4 regions of the Paraoerskovia marina genome follow, and region 1 is predicted to be linked to each of the others. Evidence: riboswitches for the same ligand, from Rfam matches in the RefSeq annotation. Region 1 holds a riboswitch; each other region holds the start of a gene.
The links. A riboswitch is a leader RNA that binds a small molecule or an ion and turns the genes downstream of it on or off. The one in region 1 is predicted to bind thiamine pyrophosphate.

Region 1 (4,399 bases):
ACGCAGCAGCTTCGGCGCTCCGTCGCGCGGAGCCTCGCCGAGGCCGGGTACGTCGAGACGCTGTCGTACCCGTTCGTCGACCCCGCGCAGCACGACGCACTGCGTCTTGCGGCCGATGATCCGCGCCGTCGCGCGCTGCGCCTCGCCAACCCGCTGGCCGGCGACCGTCCCGAGATGCGGACGTCGCTCCTCGGTACGTTGCTGGAGACGCTCCGGCGCAACCTCGGGCGGGGGAACGACGACGTCGCGCTCTACGAGATCGGACGGGTGACGCGCCCGGAGGACGGAGCGCCCGCGGCGCCACAGCTGCCGGGCGGGGTTCGCCCGACGGAGGACCAGCTCGCGGTGCTCGCCGCGGCGGTCCCGGCCCAGCCACGCCGGGTCGCCGGCGTCGTGGCCGGGAACGCCGATCCTCGCGGGTGGTGGGGACCAGGCCGGGCCGGTGACTGGACCGACGCCCTGGCGGGCGCGCGGCTCGTCGCCGACCGGGTCGGCGTCGACGTCGTCGTCACGCCCGACACCGACCACGCACCGTGGCACCCGGGGCGGTGCGCACGTCTCAGCCTGGTCGACGGCACGGTGGTCGGCCATGCGGGCGAGCTGCACCCGAAGGCGCTCGAGAACCTGGGCCTTCCCGCACGCACGGTCGCGTTCGAGGTCGACCTCGACGTCCTCCTCGACGCCGTCGAGGCAGAGCCGTTCGCAGCCCGGCCGGTGTCGACGTTCCCGGCCGCGAAGGAGGACCTCGCGCTCGTCGTCGAGGAGTCCGTTCCTGCCGACCAGGTGCGTCAGGCACTGGTCGACGGCGCAGGCGACCTGCTCGAGCATGTCGAGCTCTTCGACGTGTTCCGTGGCGAGCAGCTCGGCGAGGGCCGCAAGTCGCTCGCGTTCGCACTGCGCCTCCGTGCCGCGGACCGGACGCTCTCGGCGGACGAGGTCGTCGAGGTTCGCCGGGCGGCCGTCGCGGCCGCGCAGGAGCAGACCGGCGCGACCCTGCGCGCATGACGGCGCGGCCCGTTCCCGGGGACGTTCCGGCGTGGACGGACCCGGGAGCCGTTCCGCCCGCTCGGACGGTGCTGGTGACCGGGGCGACCCGGGGAATCGGGCGCGCGGTCGCCGAAGGGCTCGCAGTGCCCGACGGGTCGAGCGACACACACGCCGTCGCGCTGCTCGGTCGTGACGCGCAGCGCGTGCACGAGACGGTCGAGTCGGTCCGGGAGACGACGGGTGCTTCCGTCATCGGTGTCGTCGCCGACGTCCTGGACCGCGCGGCCGTCGCCGCCGCGGTGGCCAGGGTCGAGGAAGCGTGGGGAGGCGTCGACCTGCTCGTGAACAACGCGGGGGTGATCGACGCCGAGGTGCCCCTGTGGGAGGCAGACCCCGACGAGTGGTGGCACGTCGTCGAGACCAACCTGCGCGGCGCGTTCGAGATGAGCCGTGCCGTCGTCCCGGGCATGATCGCCCGCGGGGGAGGACGCGTGGTCGACCTGGCGTCCGGTGCCAGCACCCACGAGATGGTCGGATCGAGCGCGTACAACGCGAGCAAGACGGCGCTGGTCCGGATGGGTGCGCACCTGCACGCCGCGGGGGCGCCGCACGGGCTGCGTGTCTTCGAGGTGTCGCCCGGAAGCGTCCGCACCGACATGACGGCCGCGATGCCGCTGCACGCGAACCGCACGGAATGGACGCCGGTCGAGGACCTGGTCGAGATGGTGCGGGCGATCGCACGGGGCGAGCTCGACGACTGGTCCGGCGCCTACCTCCGGGTCACGCACGACGACCCGCGGACGCTGAGCGCCGCCGCCGCCGCGGGCCGCGCCGTGGGCGACGCGCGACGACTCCGGGTCCGCCCGTGGGGCGACGACGACCCGATGCCCGCCGGACTGCCTCCCCGCTAGCACCCGGACGACGACGGACCCGGCGCCGTGGTCGCGCTAGTCTGGCCGCCGTGACACGGGGTGTCCGCGACGCGCGGACTGAGAGCACACCCGTCGAACCTGATCGAGCTCGAACTCGCGAAGGGATGTCCCTCATGACGCACGCCTCCGACCGTTCGCCGCAGCAGACGCGCGAACACCCGCCCGGGAGCAGGCCCCGGGTCCTCAGCATCGCCGGCACGGACCCCACGGGCGGCGCCGGGATCCAGGCCGACCTGAAGTCGTTCGCGGCCCACGGTGCCTACGGCATGGCCGTGGTGACGGCGGTCGTCGCGCAGAACACGCACGGGGTCCGTGCGGTGCACCTCCCGCCGGTCGACGTGCTGGTGGGCCAGCTCGAGGCGGTGAGCGACGACGTGGCGGTCGACGCGGTCAAGATCGGGATGGTCGCGAGCGAGGGGTACGCGCAGGAGATCGGGCTCTGGCTCGACCGAGTGCAGCCACGATGGGTGGTGCTCGACCCGGTGATGGTCGCCACGAGCGGTCACCATCTTCTCGACCCGGGCGCCGAGCGCGCGGTGGTCGACCTGCTGCCTCGCGTCGACCTCGTCACGCCGAACATGGCCGAGCTCGCGGTTCTCGTCGGGCAGGAGACCGCCACGACCTGGTCGGCCGTCCTCGAACAGGCGGTCGAGCTCGCACGACGTGCGTCGGTGGTCGTCCTCGCCAAGGGTGGGCATCTGCTCGGGCCGGGGTCTCCCGACGCCCTGGTCACGCCCGAGGGTGTGGTGACCGAGGTCAGTGCTCCCCGGGTGCAGACGTCCAACGTCCACGGGACCGGCTGTTCGCTGTCGTCGGCGCTCGCGGCCCTGCGACCGCGGTGCGACGACTGGGAGTCGGCGGTGCGCGAGGCGAAGACCTGGATCTCGGGAGCGCTTGAGGCGGCGGACGCACTCGCCGTCGGTTCGGGGAACGGCCCGATCGACCATCTGCATGCGCAGGTGCCGGTCTAGGGCGGGGTCAGACCTGCGTCGTCTCCTGGTCGTACACGCACGCGTGACCGGGAGGCCACCACTGCCACTCCGCGCTCACCTCTGCACCCGCGGGGGCGTCGATGGCGCACGCCCGGGTGGCGCGGTCCTGTGCCGAGACGACGTAGGACAGCGCGATGACCGCGGTGAACAGGACACCGAGCACCGTGACGGCCCGGCGCAGCGCGGGGGACGGGCCGCCCTCGCCCTCGCGGGGCGGCACCCAGCTCCAGCTCATGCGCCGTGGTCGGGGATCAGGACGAGCTTTCCGGTCGAGTTCCGCCCTTCGAGGTCCCGGTGCGCCTGCGCGGCGTCGGACAGAGGGTAGGTGGCACCGATACGGACCTGCAGCGTCCCGTCGTTGACGGCGCGCAGGATCTCCTGCGCCCGCCAGACGAGCTCGCTGCGCGTGGCGACGTGGTCGGAGAGCTGGGGGCGGGTGAGGAAGACCGAACCCGCGTTCTTGAGGCGCTGCGGGTCGACCGCGGGAACCATGCCGGACGAGGCGCCGAACAGGACGAGCATGCCGCGCGGGGCGAGGGAGGCCAGCGAGGCGTCGAAGGTCACCTTGCCGACGGAGTCGAAGACGGCGTCGACGCCCTTGTCGCCGGTCACGGCGCGCAGCTTCTTCGGCAGGTCGGTCGCCATGTTCGTGAACTCGTCATAGCGGATGGCCGCGTCGGCGCCGGCCTCGAGCGACAGAGCCGCCTTGGCGTCGGACGACACGGTCGTCAGGACCCGGGCGCCGTTGAGGGTCAGCATCTGGGTCAGCAGGAGGCCGACGCCGCCGGCACCCGCGTGCACGAGCACCGTGTCGGCGGCCGTGGCGGGGTACGTCGACCGTGAGAGGTAGTGCGCGGTCAGGGACTGGATCGGCAGCGCGGCCGCGGTCTCGAACGACATGTCCGGAGGGACGCGCAGCGCGCGGGCGGGGTCGACGCTCACCATCTCGGCGTACGAGGCAGGTCCGTCCGCCCACGCGACGTGGTCGCCCGGGGCGAAGCCGGGGACGTCTCCGGCGTCGACGACCCACCCGGAGCCCTCGGAACCCACGAGATGGGGGTACATGGAGGGGTAGGCGCCGCTGCGTCGGTACGTGTCGATGTAGTTGACGCCGATCGCGGCGACCCGGACCAGGAGTCGTCCGGGCGTGGGGCCGGGGTCCGGCAGGGTGACGTAGTCGAGTACCTCAGGGCCGCCCGCTTCGCGAGCCACGATCGCATGCATCCAGCAAGGCTAGTGATGAATGCCGTGTCCGCACCCGGAGTGTCATCGCGGCACCGGTTCGCGTCTCACTGCATAGATATGCCACACTATGAATATGACAGTTCGGGTCGCAGTAGCAGGAGCGTCAGGGTACGCCGGGGGAGAGGTCCTGCGCCTCCTGGCGAGTCATCCCGACGTGGAGATCGGCGCGCTGACCGCCCACTCCAACGCAGGGCAGCGCCTCGGTGCGATCCAGCCCCACCTGCGCGCACTGGCGGCCCGCGA
Region 2 (4,399 bases), 480 kb from region 1:
TCGCGACCGCCACGCCTCGAGGCTCACCGTTGGCGACGAAGTTCGGCAGCATGCCACGCACCAGCGTCGCGACGTCGGTCGGTTCCGCCAGCGGGTACGGCTCCCCGTTCACGACGGCGGTCGGTATGTCGGTGCTCATGAGGCCTCCTCGGTCCGGATGCGGGTGTGACGGTTCATCATGGCGGGCGCGACGACGTCGGGCAGGTCTGTCTCGTCGAGCGTGGCGTCGACGACGGCGCTGGTCAGCGGGGTGAGCAGGATGCCGTTGCGTCCGTGACCGGTGGCGACGAGCAGGCCGTCGACGCTCGCGTCGAGGTAGGGAAGGTTGTCCGGGGCGCTGGGGCGGACACGCGGGCTCGCCTCGCGCAGGTCGAGCTCGTCGATGCCTGGCAGGACGGCGCGGGCGTCGCGGAGCAGGGCGAAGACCGATCCTGCCTCGACCCGCCGGTCGTCGGGCTTCTCGTCGCTCGACGCCCCGATCACGACCTCGCGGAACCCTGACTCGTCGGCGACCCGTGTCACGGCGTACACCGCCCGTCCCTGGACGCGGGCGCGCACCACCGGCTCGACGTCGAACCAGGGCTCCGCGGCCAGTCGGAGCGTGATGCCCTTGACGGGGCGCAGCGGCGCGTGGATCCCTGCGGTCGCCAGCAGGCCCGTGGACGAGACCCCTGCCGCGACGACGACGAGGTCGGCGGTGCGGTCGACGCCCGCCGCGTCGACCGCACCGACCACCCGGCCCGACGCAGACGTCAGCCGGACGGCTCGGCACTCGACGACCACTGCGCCGGCCGCTCGGGCGGCCGCGTCGAGCGCGCGGGTGGTGGCCCGCGGGTCGACCTGGTGGTCGTCCGGCATCCACGCTCCGCCGGCGACGCGGCCGACGAGCGGGGAGATGCGGCGCGCCTGCGCCGTCGAGATCTCCTCCGACACCAGCCCCCAGCGGTGCTGCAGGTCGATCAGCCGCCGCGTCTCGGCGAGGTCGTCCGGGTCGAAGGCCAGGGTGAGCGTGCCGGTCTGGCGTAGTCCGACGTCGAGACGTGATGCCTTCTCGAGTTCTGCGGCAAAGTCGGGCCAGCGTGCTGCCGAGTCGACGTTCATCGCCGCCAGCTCGGGCTCTCCGAAGTCGGCCTCGCAGACCGCTGCGAGCATCCCGGCCGCCGCCATGCTGGCACCGTCGCGTGGGGTGGGGTCGAGGACCGTGACGCTCAGGCCGCGGCATGCCGCCCGCCAGGCCGCGGTCAGTCCGATGATCCCGGCGCCGACCACGAGGACGTCGCTGTGCTTGCTCATCGTTGCTCCCTATCGCCGGCATGACCCGGATCAGGTTCGACGGTCGGCAGATCGCCCTCTCAGCCTCTGGTCGAGGCTCCCGTGCAGGGGTCAGCGTAGCGCGATGAGCGACGGACCAGGTGGCGCGGGGCAGGCGCGACTCGACTCGCACGGCGACCGCGGGAATGTTGGTCGATAGGCTCGCGCCCATGACCTCCGCAGACGCTCGCGCCCGACTCGCCGCTGCACGCCTCTACCTGTGCACCGACGCACGCGAGGAGCGCGGCGACCTCGAGGAGTTCCTCCACGCGGCCCTGCGGGGAGGCGTGGACGTCGTCCAGCTCCGGGACAAGACGCTCGACGTGCGGCGCGAGCTGGAGCTGCAGGAGATCGTCGCAGCGGTCGCGACGGAGCATGGTGCGCTGTGGTGCGTGAACGACCGTGCCGACGTCGCGAGCCTGGTCGGTGCGCCGGTGTTCCACACGGGCCAGGACGACCTTCCTGTCTCCGGGTCGCGCGCACTGCTCGGCGGGGACGTCCTGCTCGGGCGGTCGACGCACGCGGCCGTCGAGGCGGCAGCCGCGGAGGCCGACCCCGACGTCGACTACTTCTGCGTCGGCCCGCTCTGGGCGACGCCGACCAAGCCGGGTCGCCCCGCCGTCGGGCTGGATCTGCTCCAAGAGGTCGCGGACTCCCGGCCGTCGACACCCTGGTTCGCCATCGGCGGGATCGACGGCGAGCGCCTCGACGAGGTGCTCGACGCCGGGGCCGAGCGGATCGTCGTCGTACGCGCCGTCACCGAGGCCGCCGACCCCGAGGCGGCGGCCCGCGCTCTGCGGGAGCGTCTCCCGGCCTGAATCCGGACGTGTCCGCGGCACGCTGGCGCGGCAACTATCCTGGGTGCGTGACAGCCACGCCTGACGTCCCCGTGACCACCCCGAGGCCCGTTCTCGTCGTCGACTTCGGCGCGCAGTACGCCCAGCTCATCGCGCGTCGCGTGCGCGAGGCGAGCGTGTACTCGGAGATCGTGCCCCACACCTTCTCGGTCGAGAAGATGCTGGCCAAGGACCCGGCCGCGATCATCCTCTCGGGTGGTCCGTCGTCCGTGTACGCCGACGGTGCGCCGTTCGTGGACCCGAAGCTCTTCGAGGCCGGCGTCCCCGTCCTCGGCATCTGCTACGGGTTCCAGGCGATGGCCGCGGCGCTCGGCGGCGACGTCGCCCAGACCGGTCAGCGTGAGTACGGCGGCACCGAGGTCGAGGTGTGCGAGGCAGGTGCGCTGCTTGCTGACACGCCCGCCAACCAAACGACGTGGATGAGCCACGGCGACTCCGTACACGCGGCCCCCGAGGGTTTCCAGGTGCTCGCGACGTCGGCCGGCTCCCCGGTCGCGGCGTTCGAGGACACGGAGCGTCGTCTCTACGGCGTGCAGTGGCACCCCGAGGTCAAGCACTCCGCGCACGGCCAGACCGTGCTGGAGCACTTCTTGTACGACGGCGCAGGGCTGGCTCCCGACTGGACACCCGGAAACGTCGTGGCCGACCAGGTCGAGGCGATCCGCGCGCAGGTCGGCACCAAGCGCGTGATCTGCGGCCTCTCCGGCGGTGTCGACTCCTCCGTCGCCGCGGCGCTGGTGCAGAAGGCGGTGGGCGACCAGCTCACCTGCGTCTTCGTGGACCACGGTCTGCTGCGCGCCGACGAGGCCGAGCAGGTCGAGCGTGACTTCGTCGCCGCCACGGGCGTCAAGCTCATGGTGGTCGACGCCAGGCAGCGCTTCCTCGACGCGCTCGCCGGCCAGACCGACCCGGAGACCAAGCGCAAGATCATCGGCCGCGAGTTCATCCGCGTCTTCGAGGATGCCGCACGCGACGTCGTCGCGGACGCCGGTGCGCACGGTGAAGAGGTCGAGTTCCTCGTCCAGGGGACGCTCTACCCCGACGTCGTCGAGTCCGGCGGCGGCGAGGGTGCGGCCAACATCAAGAGCCACCACAACGTGGGCGGTCTGCCGGACGACCTGCAGTTCTCCCTGATCGAGCCCCTGCGCACGCTGTTCAAGGACGAGGTCCGCGCCGTCGGCCTCGAGCTCGAGGTGCCCGAGGAGATCGTCTGGCGCCAGCCGTTCCCCGGGCCGGGCCTCGGCATCCGGATCATCGGCGAGGTCACCGCCGAGCGCCTGGAGGTGCTGCGCGCCGCCGACAAGATCGCCCGCGAGGAGCTCACCAGGGCGGGGCTCGACCGCGACATCTGGCAGTGCCCGGTGGTGCTGCTCGCCGACGTGCGCTCGGTGGGCGTCCAGGGTGACGGCCGCACCTACGGCCACCCGATCGTGCTGCGTCCGGTCTCCTCGGAGGACGCGATGACCGCGGACTGGACCCGCCTGCCGTACGACGTCCTCTCCGTGATCTCGACCCGCATCACCAACGAGGTGAGCGAGGTCAACCGCGTGGTCCTCGACGTGACGAGCAAGCCGCCGGGCACCATCGAGTGGGAGTGAGGCGTCGGGCGGGCGTCCTGCGTCTGCCCGGATAGTCTCGACCCATGCGCATCGTCCACGTCTCCGACTGCCTCGCCCCGCGCACGGGCGGCATCGAGTCGCAGGTCGGTGACCTCGCGGCCGCCCAGGCGGCCGCGGGCGACGACGTCCACGTCCTGACGGCGACCCCCGGGGCCGGGGGAGAACGCGGCGGGGTCGTCGAGAGCGCGGGTGACGTCGTCGTGCACCGGCTGGGCGCCCAGATCCCGGGCGACGCCCCGATCAACCCCGTGACCGGTCCTCGGCTCATCCGCGCGGCGCTCGACGAGCTGCGCCCGGACGTCGTGCACGTCCACGCCGGGATGATCTCCCCGTTCGCGTACGACGGCGCGCGCATTGCCCGCGAGCGCGGGCTGCCGATGGTCGTGACGTGGCACTGCATGCTCGACGGCGCGACGACGGCCCTCGCGCTGGGAGCGAGGCTCTCGGGCTGGCGCGACGCGCGGTTCGTGCCCACGGCGGTGAGCCCGGCGGCGGGAAAGCGCGTGGCGCGCGTGCTGGGCCTCGATCCCGACGAGGTCGGGGTCGTGCCCAACGCGATCGACGTCGGGGCGTGGTCTCGTGGGGCGGCGGGGCGCGAGCCGTCGTCGACGG
Region 3 (4,399 bases), 910 kb from region 1:
ATCCCGCCGGGACGCCGGAGCAGACGACGGAGGACCCCCTCGAGGGGATGACGGCGGAACAACGTGCAGGCCAGCTCGTCATGGTCGGGCTGGAGGCCGACGACCCGGCCGAGGCCAGTCTCGCCGCGGTCCGGGACGACCACGTGGGCAACATCTTCCTCGCCGGACGCTCGACGGAGGGCGTGGAGGCGACGGCCGACGTCGTCGACCGGTTCACCGCACTCGTCGACGACGAGACGACCGCCGGCGTACCACTCCTGGTCGCGAGCGACCAGGAGGGCGGATCCGTGCAGGTGCTGCGGGGCGACGGGTTCTCCGACATCCCCTCGGCCGTCGACCAGGCGACGTGGGGCACCGAAACGCTCGTCGACCGCGCCACCACCTGGGGCCAGGAGCTGGCCGCGGCGGGCGTGAACTTCAACCTCGCCCCCGTGGTCGACGTCGTGCCGGAGGCGACCGCCGCCTCGAACGCGCCGATCGGCGCGTTCGACCGCCAGTACGGCGCGACGGCCGAGGACGCCGCCCGGGGTGCCGGTGCGTTCGCCACGGGCATGGAGGCCGCCGGCGTCGGCGTGAGCCTCAAGCACTTCCCGGGCCTCGGCCTCGTCACCCAGAACACCGACACGACGGCGGGTGTCACCGACACCGAGACCGACGCCGACTCCGCGTCGGTCGCTGCGTTCCGGGCGCTGATCGAGGAGGACCCGGCGTCCGTGATGGTCGCGACAGCGGTCTACGAACGGCTCGACCCGGACAACCCGGCCGCGTTCTCCTCCGCCGTCGTCACGGACCTGCTCCGGGCCGACCTCGGCTACGACGGCATGGTGATCACCGACGACCTCTCCGCAGCCGCGCAGGTCCAGTCCGTCGAGCCCGCGGAACGCGCGATCCGGGCGATCGAGGCCGGGTGCGACGTGGTCCTCGCCTCCGCCGTCCCCGAGGACGCGTCGATCATGGTGTCCGCGATCGCCGAGCGCGCCGCCGAAGACCCGGACTTCGCCGAGCGCGTGGACGAGTCGGCTGCTCGGGTCCTGGCAGCCAAGGAGCAGATCGCCGCCACGGGCTGAGGTCAGTCGACGGGTCGAGCCGGCGGCGGGTCCCCCGCGAGCGCCCACCGGATCGCCCGGGTCGCGACGTGCCCGCCCACCCGCACCACGGTGGGGTCGCCCCGTACGGGCCAGGGCGCCGTGATCTCCCGCTGGGCCCATCGGGGCAACGAACCGTACGCGGCAGCACCCAGGAGCGCGTAGGGCCCGCGCGCCGCGCGAGGCAGCGGGGGCTCTGCGAGCAGGAACCGGGCGACGTCGTCGGACTCCTGGGTCGCACCCAGCTCTGGACCAAACTCCTGCCAGGCGATACGGACCTCCGCGCGGGACCGGGGCGGGTCGACGGCCCCCAGGCGGAGTGCGACGTCCGCGGCCTGGGCGAGGTACGCGTCGCACCCGGCGGCGTCCAACGGGCGGAGCCCGAAACGTTGGTGCGCCGTGAGAAAGCTGTCGACCTCGGCCAGGTGCACCCAGCGCAGGAGCCACGGGTCGTCGGCGGCGTAGGCGCGTCCGTCCGGCGCCGTGCCGCGTACCCGCGCGTGGACCGTGCGGACGACGTCGATGCTCTGGCGGGCGTACTCGACCGTGCCGAACGTCGTCGCCGCCAGGAACGTGCTCGTCCGGGCCAGGCGCCCCCACGGGTCGCCACGGTATCCGGAGTGCGCGGCGACCGCGGCCATCGCCAGCGGGTGCAGCGACTGCAGGAGCAGGGCGCGGACACCGCCGACGAACATCGAGGCGTCGCCGTGGACGCGCGCGATCTCCGAGTCCTGCGCGAACTGCCGCGGTCCGGCCGTGGCGTGGATGCGCTCGCGCTCCTCGTGGCCGTCCGGGCCGCCGACCCGGGCGAAGAGGGCGCGTCCGGAGGTCCTGCGCAGCGTCTCGACGGGGCTCATCCCCCTAGTCTGCCTCGGCGGGGACCGTTCGCGGGTCCCCGCCGAGGCACCGGGTCACCAGGTCTCGAGGGACCAGGCCATCTGCCAGAACCGGATCTCGTGGCGCACGCTCAGCTCGAAGGCGAGCTCCATGCGTGCGCGCTCCTCGGGCCCGGCCTGAGCCGCCACCGCGTCGAGCTTGGCCCGCATCTCCTCGAGCATCTGCAGGCACGAGTCGTCGGCGTAGAACCGCCACCACCCGGCGAACGGGTGGTCGTCCTGGATCGGCTCCGCGTGCGCATAGCGGTCCGCGGCCCAGATGTACGTCCACGGGCAGGGCAGCAGCGCGGCGAGGAGCGTGCCGAGCGTGTCGCGGCCCGCCTCCATCATGTGGTCGACGTAGGCCTTGGCGCTCGGCGCGAGACGCTCCACCTGCGCGTCCTCGTAGGTCACCCCGAGACGCGCGCAGAGCGCGAGGTGTGCCTCGGACTCGTCGTCCAGCAGGAATCCGGTGCGCTCGTGGAAGTAGCGCATCCACTCGCGGTCGGGGGCGAGGGTCAGTCCCAGGCCGTAGCAGCGGACGTACGCGCTCAGGTACTGGTGGTCCTGGCCCACGTAGTGCTGCACCTTCTCGGGGGCGAGCGTGCCGTCACGCAGGCCCGACAGGAAGGGATGCTGGTAGAAGTCCTCGAACAGGTGCGCGTACCGGCGCCCCAGCTCTGCGGTGAATCCGGACTCCGACGCCGCTACCGGCGTCGTCTGGTCGTTCTCAAGGGTCACGGCAGTCATGCCACGTTCCTCCGCTCGTTCTGGCGAGATCAGGTTCAACGGGTCCGGACGGTTCTCCCGCCCATCTCAGTCCCGGCCGACGGTGTCGGACAGAGATTCCCCGCGTGGTGTGTCTCGACCGTAGCAAGGGGCGCCCGTGGCGGACGCACCGGTCGCATCGTGGGACGCCGCCTACGCGTCGCCCGCGGCCAGTCGTTCGAGGAGCATCAGCGCCCTCGGCCCGTCGCGCCGCAGGACGAGCGTGGTCCCCTCGTCCTCCCGGACCGTTGCCTCCGCGCGGACGCCGGCGGCGTCGAGCGCGGCCGCGCTCTCCGGCAGGGCCTGGTGGTGCCCCCACCGGGGTTCGAACCCGGACTGGGCCGATTTTAAGTCGGCTGCCTCTGCCAGTTGGGCTACGGGGGCCATGCTCGTCGTGAGACTAACGCACGACGGCGGGGACGGACCCGTCCAGGTCCGCCCCCGCCGTCGTGCGTGCGTGCGTGGGCGTCACGCCCACCGAGGACTACTTGCCCGCGCCGACCGCGTCCTTGTCGGACTTCGGAGCCGCGTCGTCCTTCGGCTTCGGCGGGAGCGACGCGTTGCGGAACGCCGCACGGGGGTCGTGGATCGACCCGAGCGAGACGGTCTTGCGGCGCATGACGAACTGGTCGAACCAGCCCATGAAGATGCGGATCTTGCGGTTCCAGGTCGGCATCGCGTAGCCGTGGTACGTGCGGTGCACGGCCCAGGCCGGGAAGCCCTTGAACTTGAAGACGCCGAAGAGCTCGGCGACGCCCTTGTACAGGCCGAGCGACGCGACGACGCCGACGCTCTTGTGCTTGTACTGGACCAGCGGGCGGTCCTCGACCGACGCGACCAGGTTGTCACCGAGCTGGGTGGCCTGACGGATCGCGTGCTGCGCGTTGGGCGGGCAGAACGCGCCCGGGTTCAGCAGGTCGGGAACCGCGGCGCAGTCGCCGGCGCCCCAGGCGGCGGGGACGACGACGCCGTCCTCGTCGACGACCTGCAGGTTGGCGTTGACGGTCAGGCGGCCCATCTTGTCCGTCGGCAGGTCAGACTCCCCGATCACCGGGTTGGCCTTGACACCGGCCGTCCAGACGATGGTGTTGGAGTCGAACTCGACACCCGTGGACGTCACCACGTGGCCGTCGACGCAGGAGCTGAGGAAGGTCGAGAGGTGGAACTCGATGCCCCGCTCCTTCAGCTGCTCGAGGGCGTACTCCGCCATCGGCTCGCTGAGCTCGGGCAGGATCCGCCCGGCGCCCTCGATCATGACGAAGCGCAGGTCGGCCTGGTCGATAGACTCGTACTGGCTCAGCGCGGCGCGGGCCATGTCCTCGACCTCGGCGAGCGCCTCGATGCCGGCGAAGCCGCCACCGATGAAGGTGAACGTGAGCATCCGGCGCCGCTCGTCCGCGTCCCAGCAGCTGGACGCGAGGTCGAGCTGGTGCACCACGTGGTTGCGGACGGACACGGCCTCCTCGACGTTCTTGAAGCCGATCGCCTGCTCCGCGAGTCCCGGGATGGGCAGCGTGCGCGAGACCGAGCCGAGGCTCACGACGAGCTCGTCGTAGCTGATCTCGTACGCGTCGCCGATCTCGGGCGTGATCTCGACCTTGTGCTCGCCGTGCTTGATCGCGGTGACCTTGCCCTGCAGCACGTCGACGCCCTTGAGGGCGGAGCGCAGCG
Region 4 (4,399 bases), 1.3 Mb from region 1:
CGGTGTCGGGGCGGGCGAGGAACGACGTGGCGCCGAACTCCCCGAGGGAGGTCGCGAACGCGAACCCCACGGCCAGGCCGAGGGGTCGGAGCACGACGGGCAGGTCCACGGTGGCGAGAACCCGGCCCGGTCCGGCGCCGAGCGTCGCAGCGGCCTCGCGCAGGCGCGGGTCGATGGCCCGCAGCACGGGCAGCACCACACGGACCACCAGCGGGATCGCGACGACGGCTTGCGCGATCGGGACGAGGAGCCCGGAGGTGCGCAGGTCGACGTCGAGCCCCAGCGGCCGGTCGAGCGTGATCAGGAATCCGAAGCCGACGGTGACGGCGGAGACGCCGAGCGGGAGCATGAAGACGGAGTCGAGGGTCCGCAGGGCACGCCTGCCGACGCGCGCCCGTGGTCGGCGCGAGACCACGAGGGCCACCAGACCGCCGACGACGACCGCGATCAGCGCTGCGAGCGCGGCCGCTCGCAGCGAGTTGCCCGCGGCCTCCCACACCGTGACGGACAGCGCGTTGGGGCCGCCCGTCGTCGCGAGGTTGCGGTAGTTGTCCAGCGTCCAGGTGCCGTCGGCGGCATGCAGGGAGCGGGTGACCAGGGTGGCGACCGGGAGGGCCAGGAGCAGGATCACGACGGCGGCCGTCACGGCGGTCGGCACGGCGTCGGCCCGCAGGTTCAGCCGCCGCCCGCCGTGCGCCTCGGGGAGCAGACCCAGGGCGTTCTCGCGGCGCGCCCGGGTGCGGTCCGCGGCGACGAGCGCCCCGGCCACGACGACAAGCTGGACCACCGACAGGACGGCCGCCGATCGCAGGTCGAGGAACTGCGTCGTCTGGACGTAGATCTCCGTCTCGATGGTGCCGTACCCGGGCGGGCCGAGGACGAGGACGGTGCCGAACGCCGTCGCGCAGTAGAGGAAGACGAGCGAGGCGGCGGAGGTGATCGCGGGGGTCAGGGCGGGCAGGGTGACCGTCCGGAACGCCCGGGCCGGGGAGGCTCCGAGCGCCCGCGCGGCCTGCTCGGCCCGGGGGTCGAGCCGTTCCCAGAGGCCGCCAACCGTCCGGACGACGACGGCGTAGTTGAAGAAGACGAGCGCGAGCACGATCGCGGTGAAGGTCTGGTCGATGCCGAGGAACGCCAGCGGGCCACCGGGGGCGAGGAGCGCGCGGAACGCGACGCCGACGACGACGGTGGGCAGGACGAAGGGCACCGTCACCAGCCCGCGGAGGAACGTACGACCGCGGAACTGGCATCTGTACAGGACGTAGGCGCCGGGGACTCCGAGCACCAGCGAGGCGACGGTCCCGACCACCGCCTGGCCCAGCGTGATCCCGAGCAGACGCCAGGTGCGCGACTCGCCGAACACCTCGGCGACCCCGCTCAGGTCCAGGGATCCGTCGGTCACGAAGCCTCGTCCGACGAGGGCGAGGACGGGCCACGCGAAGAAGATCGCGAGGAAGGCGAGCGGCACGCCCGCCGCCAGCCCCCAGAGCACGACGCGTGCCACCGGGGGCCAGCTGCGGTGCGCGCGAGCCGGGCGCATGGTCAGCCGAGGACCGTGGCGGTCCAGGTCTCGATCCAGTCGCCGCGGTGCGCGGAGATCTCGGCCGGGTCGACGTCGAACGGGTCGTCGGCGAGCGGGGCGAACCGGGCCCACTCGTCGGGCAGCGCGGCGTCGCCGTCGACGGGGTACATGTACATCTGGCCGGGGATGTCCTCCTGGACCGTGCGGCTCACGAGGAAGTCCACGAGCTCCCGGGCGCCGTCGGGGTTCTCCGCACCGGCGAGCACGCCCGCGTACTCGACCTGGCGGAAGCAGGTGTCCAGCAGCGCCGTGGTCGTGGTCTCCGAGCCGTCCTCGGTCACGGTGAACGCCGGCGAGGTGGCGTAGGAGAGCACGAGCGGACGGTCACCGGCTCCGCCGGCACCCGTGAAGTCCACGTAGTACGCGTCCTCCCAGCCGTCGGCGATCTTGACGCCGTTGTCCGCGAGCGCCGTCCAGTAGTCGGTCCACCCGTGCTCGCCCTTGGCCCCGACGGTCGCGAGCAGGAACGCGAGTCCGGGCGACGACGTCGCGGGGTTCGTGACGACGAGGAGGTCCTGGTACGCGGGGTCGGCCAGGTCGTCGAGCGTGGTCGGGACGTCGAGGTCGTTCTCCTCGAACCAGGCGAGGTCGGCGTTGATGCAGACGTCCCCCCGGTCGACCGGGGTCAGGCTCTCGCCCGCGGGAACCTCTGCGGCCGCCGACTCGGGAAGCGCGGACGAGAGGTACGGGTCGAAGACGCCCTCGTCGACGGCGCGGCTCGCGTAGGTGTTGTCGACCCCGAAGACGGCGTCGCCAAGGGGCGAGTCCTTCGTGAGGATCAGCTGGTTGACCAGGGTGCCGCCGTCCCCGGGGGCGACCAGCTCGACGTCGTACCCCGACTCCGCGGTGAACTCGTCGAGCAGGCCGTCGCTGAGGGCGAACGAGTCGTGGGTGACCAGGGTGACGGTGCTGCTCCCCGTCTCGGCCGACGAGCCCTCGGCGTCGCCGGTGTCGCTGCTCGCGCAGCCCGTCAGGGCGAGCGCGAGGACCGCGCCGGACGCGGCGACGGAACGGGTGGTGATGGTGGTGCGCAAGAGTCCTCCTCGGACGTCGACTTCCTCCGCCGGTGCTGACCGGATCAGGTTCAAGGGTCTGCGGCGTGCCGCACTCTCAGCGCTCTGGGGCGCTCCCCTGTCGTACAGCCGCAGTCTACGACGCCGCGCAACGCCCGTGGGTCCGTGGTCCGGCGGAGTCGCCCCGGTCGCACTACGGTGGGAATCGTCCAACGGAGCGGCTGAGGAGACGACGTGTCGAAGAAGAAGCAGAAGAAGAACGACGACCAGGACATGGCGACCAAGGTCGCGACCCTGGCCCTGACCTTCGCGGCCGGGTGGATCGCCACCAAGGTGGTCTCGACGATCTGGAAGAAGGCCTCGGGGCACGACGCCCCGACCGACACCGACGATCCCGACATCTCCCTCCCCGAGGCGATGGCCTTCGCGGCGATCACCGGTGGTGTCGGCGTGCTGGCGCGCCGTCTCGCGGCCGGGCAGGCGACGAAGGTGAGTGCGCGGCTGACCGGCGGCAACCCCCACGCGGTTCCTGACGTCGAGCCGTAGACACCCTTTTTTACGAGATTTTCAAGATCAATAGACGGAGAGCCACCGGAACGCTACGTTCAAGTCACGCACCAGCCGAGGAGAGCACGATGACCACAGGTTCGACGGCACCCCCGCAGGCGATCCCCGACGAGGGGTACGGCAGCCGGGCCACGGTCCAGCTGGTCCTCTCCACGGTCGGCTTCGCGCTGAACTTCTGGGCCTGGGCCCTGCTCAGCCCCCTGGGCGGGACGTTCCAGGAGGCACTGGGCCTGTCCGACGTCGAGACCTCCGTGGTCGTGGCGGTCCCGGTGATCGTCGGCTCGCTCGGGCGGATCCCGGTCGGCGCACTGACCGACCGCTTCGGCGCCCGCATCATGTTCCCGCTGGTCAGCGCGCTGACGATCCTGCCGGTGCTCTACCTCGGGTTCCTCGCCGACAGCCTGACGGGCCTGATCGTCGGCGGGTTCTTCCTGGGACTCGGCGGCACGACGTTCGCGATCGGGATTCCGTTCAACAACGCCTGGTTCCCGCCGTCACGGCGCGGGACGGCGCTCGGGCTCTTCGGCGCCGGCATGGGCGGTACCGCGATCGCGGCGTTCACCACGGTGCCGATCCGCGACGCGTGGGGCGAGGAGGCCCCGTTCGTCCTGGTCGCCACCGTGCTCGCGATCTTCGCGGTCGTCTCCTGGATCTGGCTGCGCGACTCGCCCAGCCGCCCCGCGCCCGCCACGGGCGGATTCTGGTCCCGGACGTGGAGCACCTTCAAGCTCCCCGCGACGCTGCAGCTCTCGTGGCTCTACGCGATCGGGTTCGGCGGGTTCGTCGCGTTCTCCGTCTATCTGCCGACGTTCCTGACGAACGCCTACGGGCTCGAGGCGGCCGACGCCGCCAACCGCACGGCCGGGTTCGTCGTCCTCGCCGTCATCATGCGCCCGATCGGGGGGACGCTCTCCGACCGGTTCGGTGGTGTCGCGGTCAACGTCGTCTGCTTCGCTCTGGTGACCCTCGGCGCCGCCGTGATCGCGTTCCAGCCCTCCCTTTTTCCGGTGGGCACGATCGCGTTCCTCACCATGGCGGCGGCGCTCGGCGCATCCTCCGGCGCGACGTTCGCCCTGGTCTCCGACCTCGCACCGCCCGACAAGGTCGGCGGTGTCACCGGCCTCGTCGGCGCGGCCGGCGGCCTCGGCGGCTTCATCCCGCCGCTGATCATGGGGGCCGTCTACGGCGCCCAGGGCGACTACGACATCGGCTTCATCCTGCTCGCCGTCACCGCGCT

Region 2: linked by a shared signal. The riboswitch ahead of thiO (glycine oxidase ThiO) and the one ahead of thiD (bifunctional hydroxymethylpyrimidine kinase/phosphomethylpyrimidine kinase) in region 1 are both predicted to bind thiamine pyrophosphate.
Region 3: linked by a shared signal. The riboswitch ahead of tenA (thiaminase II) and the one ahead of thiD (bifunctional hydroxymethylpyrimidine kinase/phosphomethylpyrimidine kinase) in region 1 are both predicted to bind thiamine pyrophosphate.
Region 4: linked by a shared signal. The riboswitch ahead of BLU20_RS03650 (thiamine ABC transporter substrate-binding protein) and the one ahead of thiD (bifunctional hydroxymethylpyrimidine kinase/phosphomethylpyrimidine kinase) in region 1 are both predicted to bind thiamine pyrophosphate.

Annotation. Positions count from the first base shown of each region.
Region 1 is NZ_LT629776.1:2,112,215-2,116,613, reverse strand. Features, by position in the region: gene pheT (phenylalanine--tRNA ligase subunit beta) at 1-1,005, shown strand, start outside; gene BLU20_RS09520 (SDR family NAD(P)-dependent oxidoreductase) at 1,002-1,898, shown strand; TPP riboswitch at 1,945-2,041, shown strand; gene thiD (bifunctional hydroxymethylpyrimidine kinase/phosphomethylpyrimidine kinase) at 2,033-2,890, shown strand; gene BLU20_RS09510 (hypothetical protein) at 2,898-3,146, opposite strand; gene BLU20_RS09505 (quinone oxidoreductase family protein) at 3,143-4,135, opposite strand; gene argC (N-acetyl-gamma-glutamyl-phosphate reductase) at 4,230-4,399, shown strand, end outside.
Region 2 is NZ_LT629776.1:2,590,820-2,595,218, reverse strand. Features, by position in the region: gene thiS (sulfur carrier protein ThiS) at 1-139, opposite strand, end outside; gene thiO (glycine oxidase ThiO) at 136-1,293, opposite strand; TPP riboswitch at 1,283-1,386, opposite strand; gene thiE (thiamine phosphate synthase) at 1,482-2,129, shown strand; gene guaA (glutamine-hydrolyzing GMP synthase) at 2,177-3,766, shown strand; gene BLU20_RS11755 (glycosyltransferase family 4 protein) at 3,811-4,399, shown strand, end outside.
Region 3 is NZ_LT629776.1:1,200,446-1,204,844, reverse strand. Features, by position in the region: gene BLU20_RS05410 (glycoside hydrolase family 3 N-terminal domain-containing protein) at 1-1,067, shown strand, start outside; gene BLU20_RS05405 (oxygenase MpaB family protein) at 1,070-1,942, opposite strand; gene tenA (thiaminase II) at 1,997-2,710, opposite strand; TPP riboswitch at 2,700-2,823, opposite strand; tRNA gene BLU20_RS05395 (tRNA-Leu) at 3,036-3,112, opposite strand; gene BLU20_RS05390 (NAD(P)/FAD-dependent oxidoreductase) at 3,213-4,399, opposite strand, start outside.
Region 4 is NZ_LT629776.1:816,422-820,820, reverse strand. Features, by position in the region: gene BLU20_RS03655 (ABC transporter permease) at 1-1,540, opposite strand, end outside; gene BLU20_RS03650 (thiamine ABC transporter substrate-binding protein) at 1,543-2,616, opposite strand; TPP riboswitch at 2,621-2,725, opposite strand; gene BLU20_RS03645 (DUF4235 domain-containing protein) at 2,830-3,141, shown strand; gene BLU20_RS03640 (MFS transporter) at 3,231-4,399, shown strand, end outside.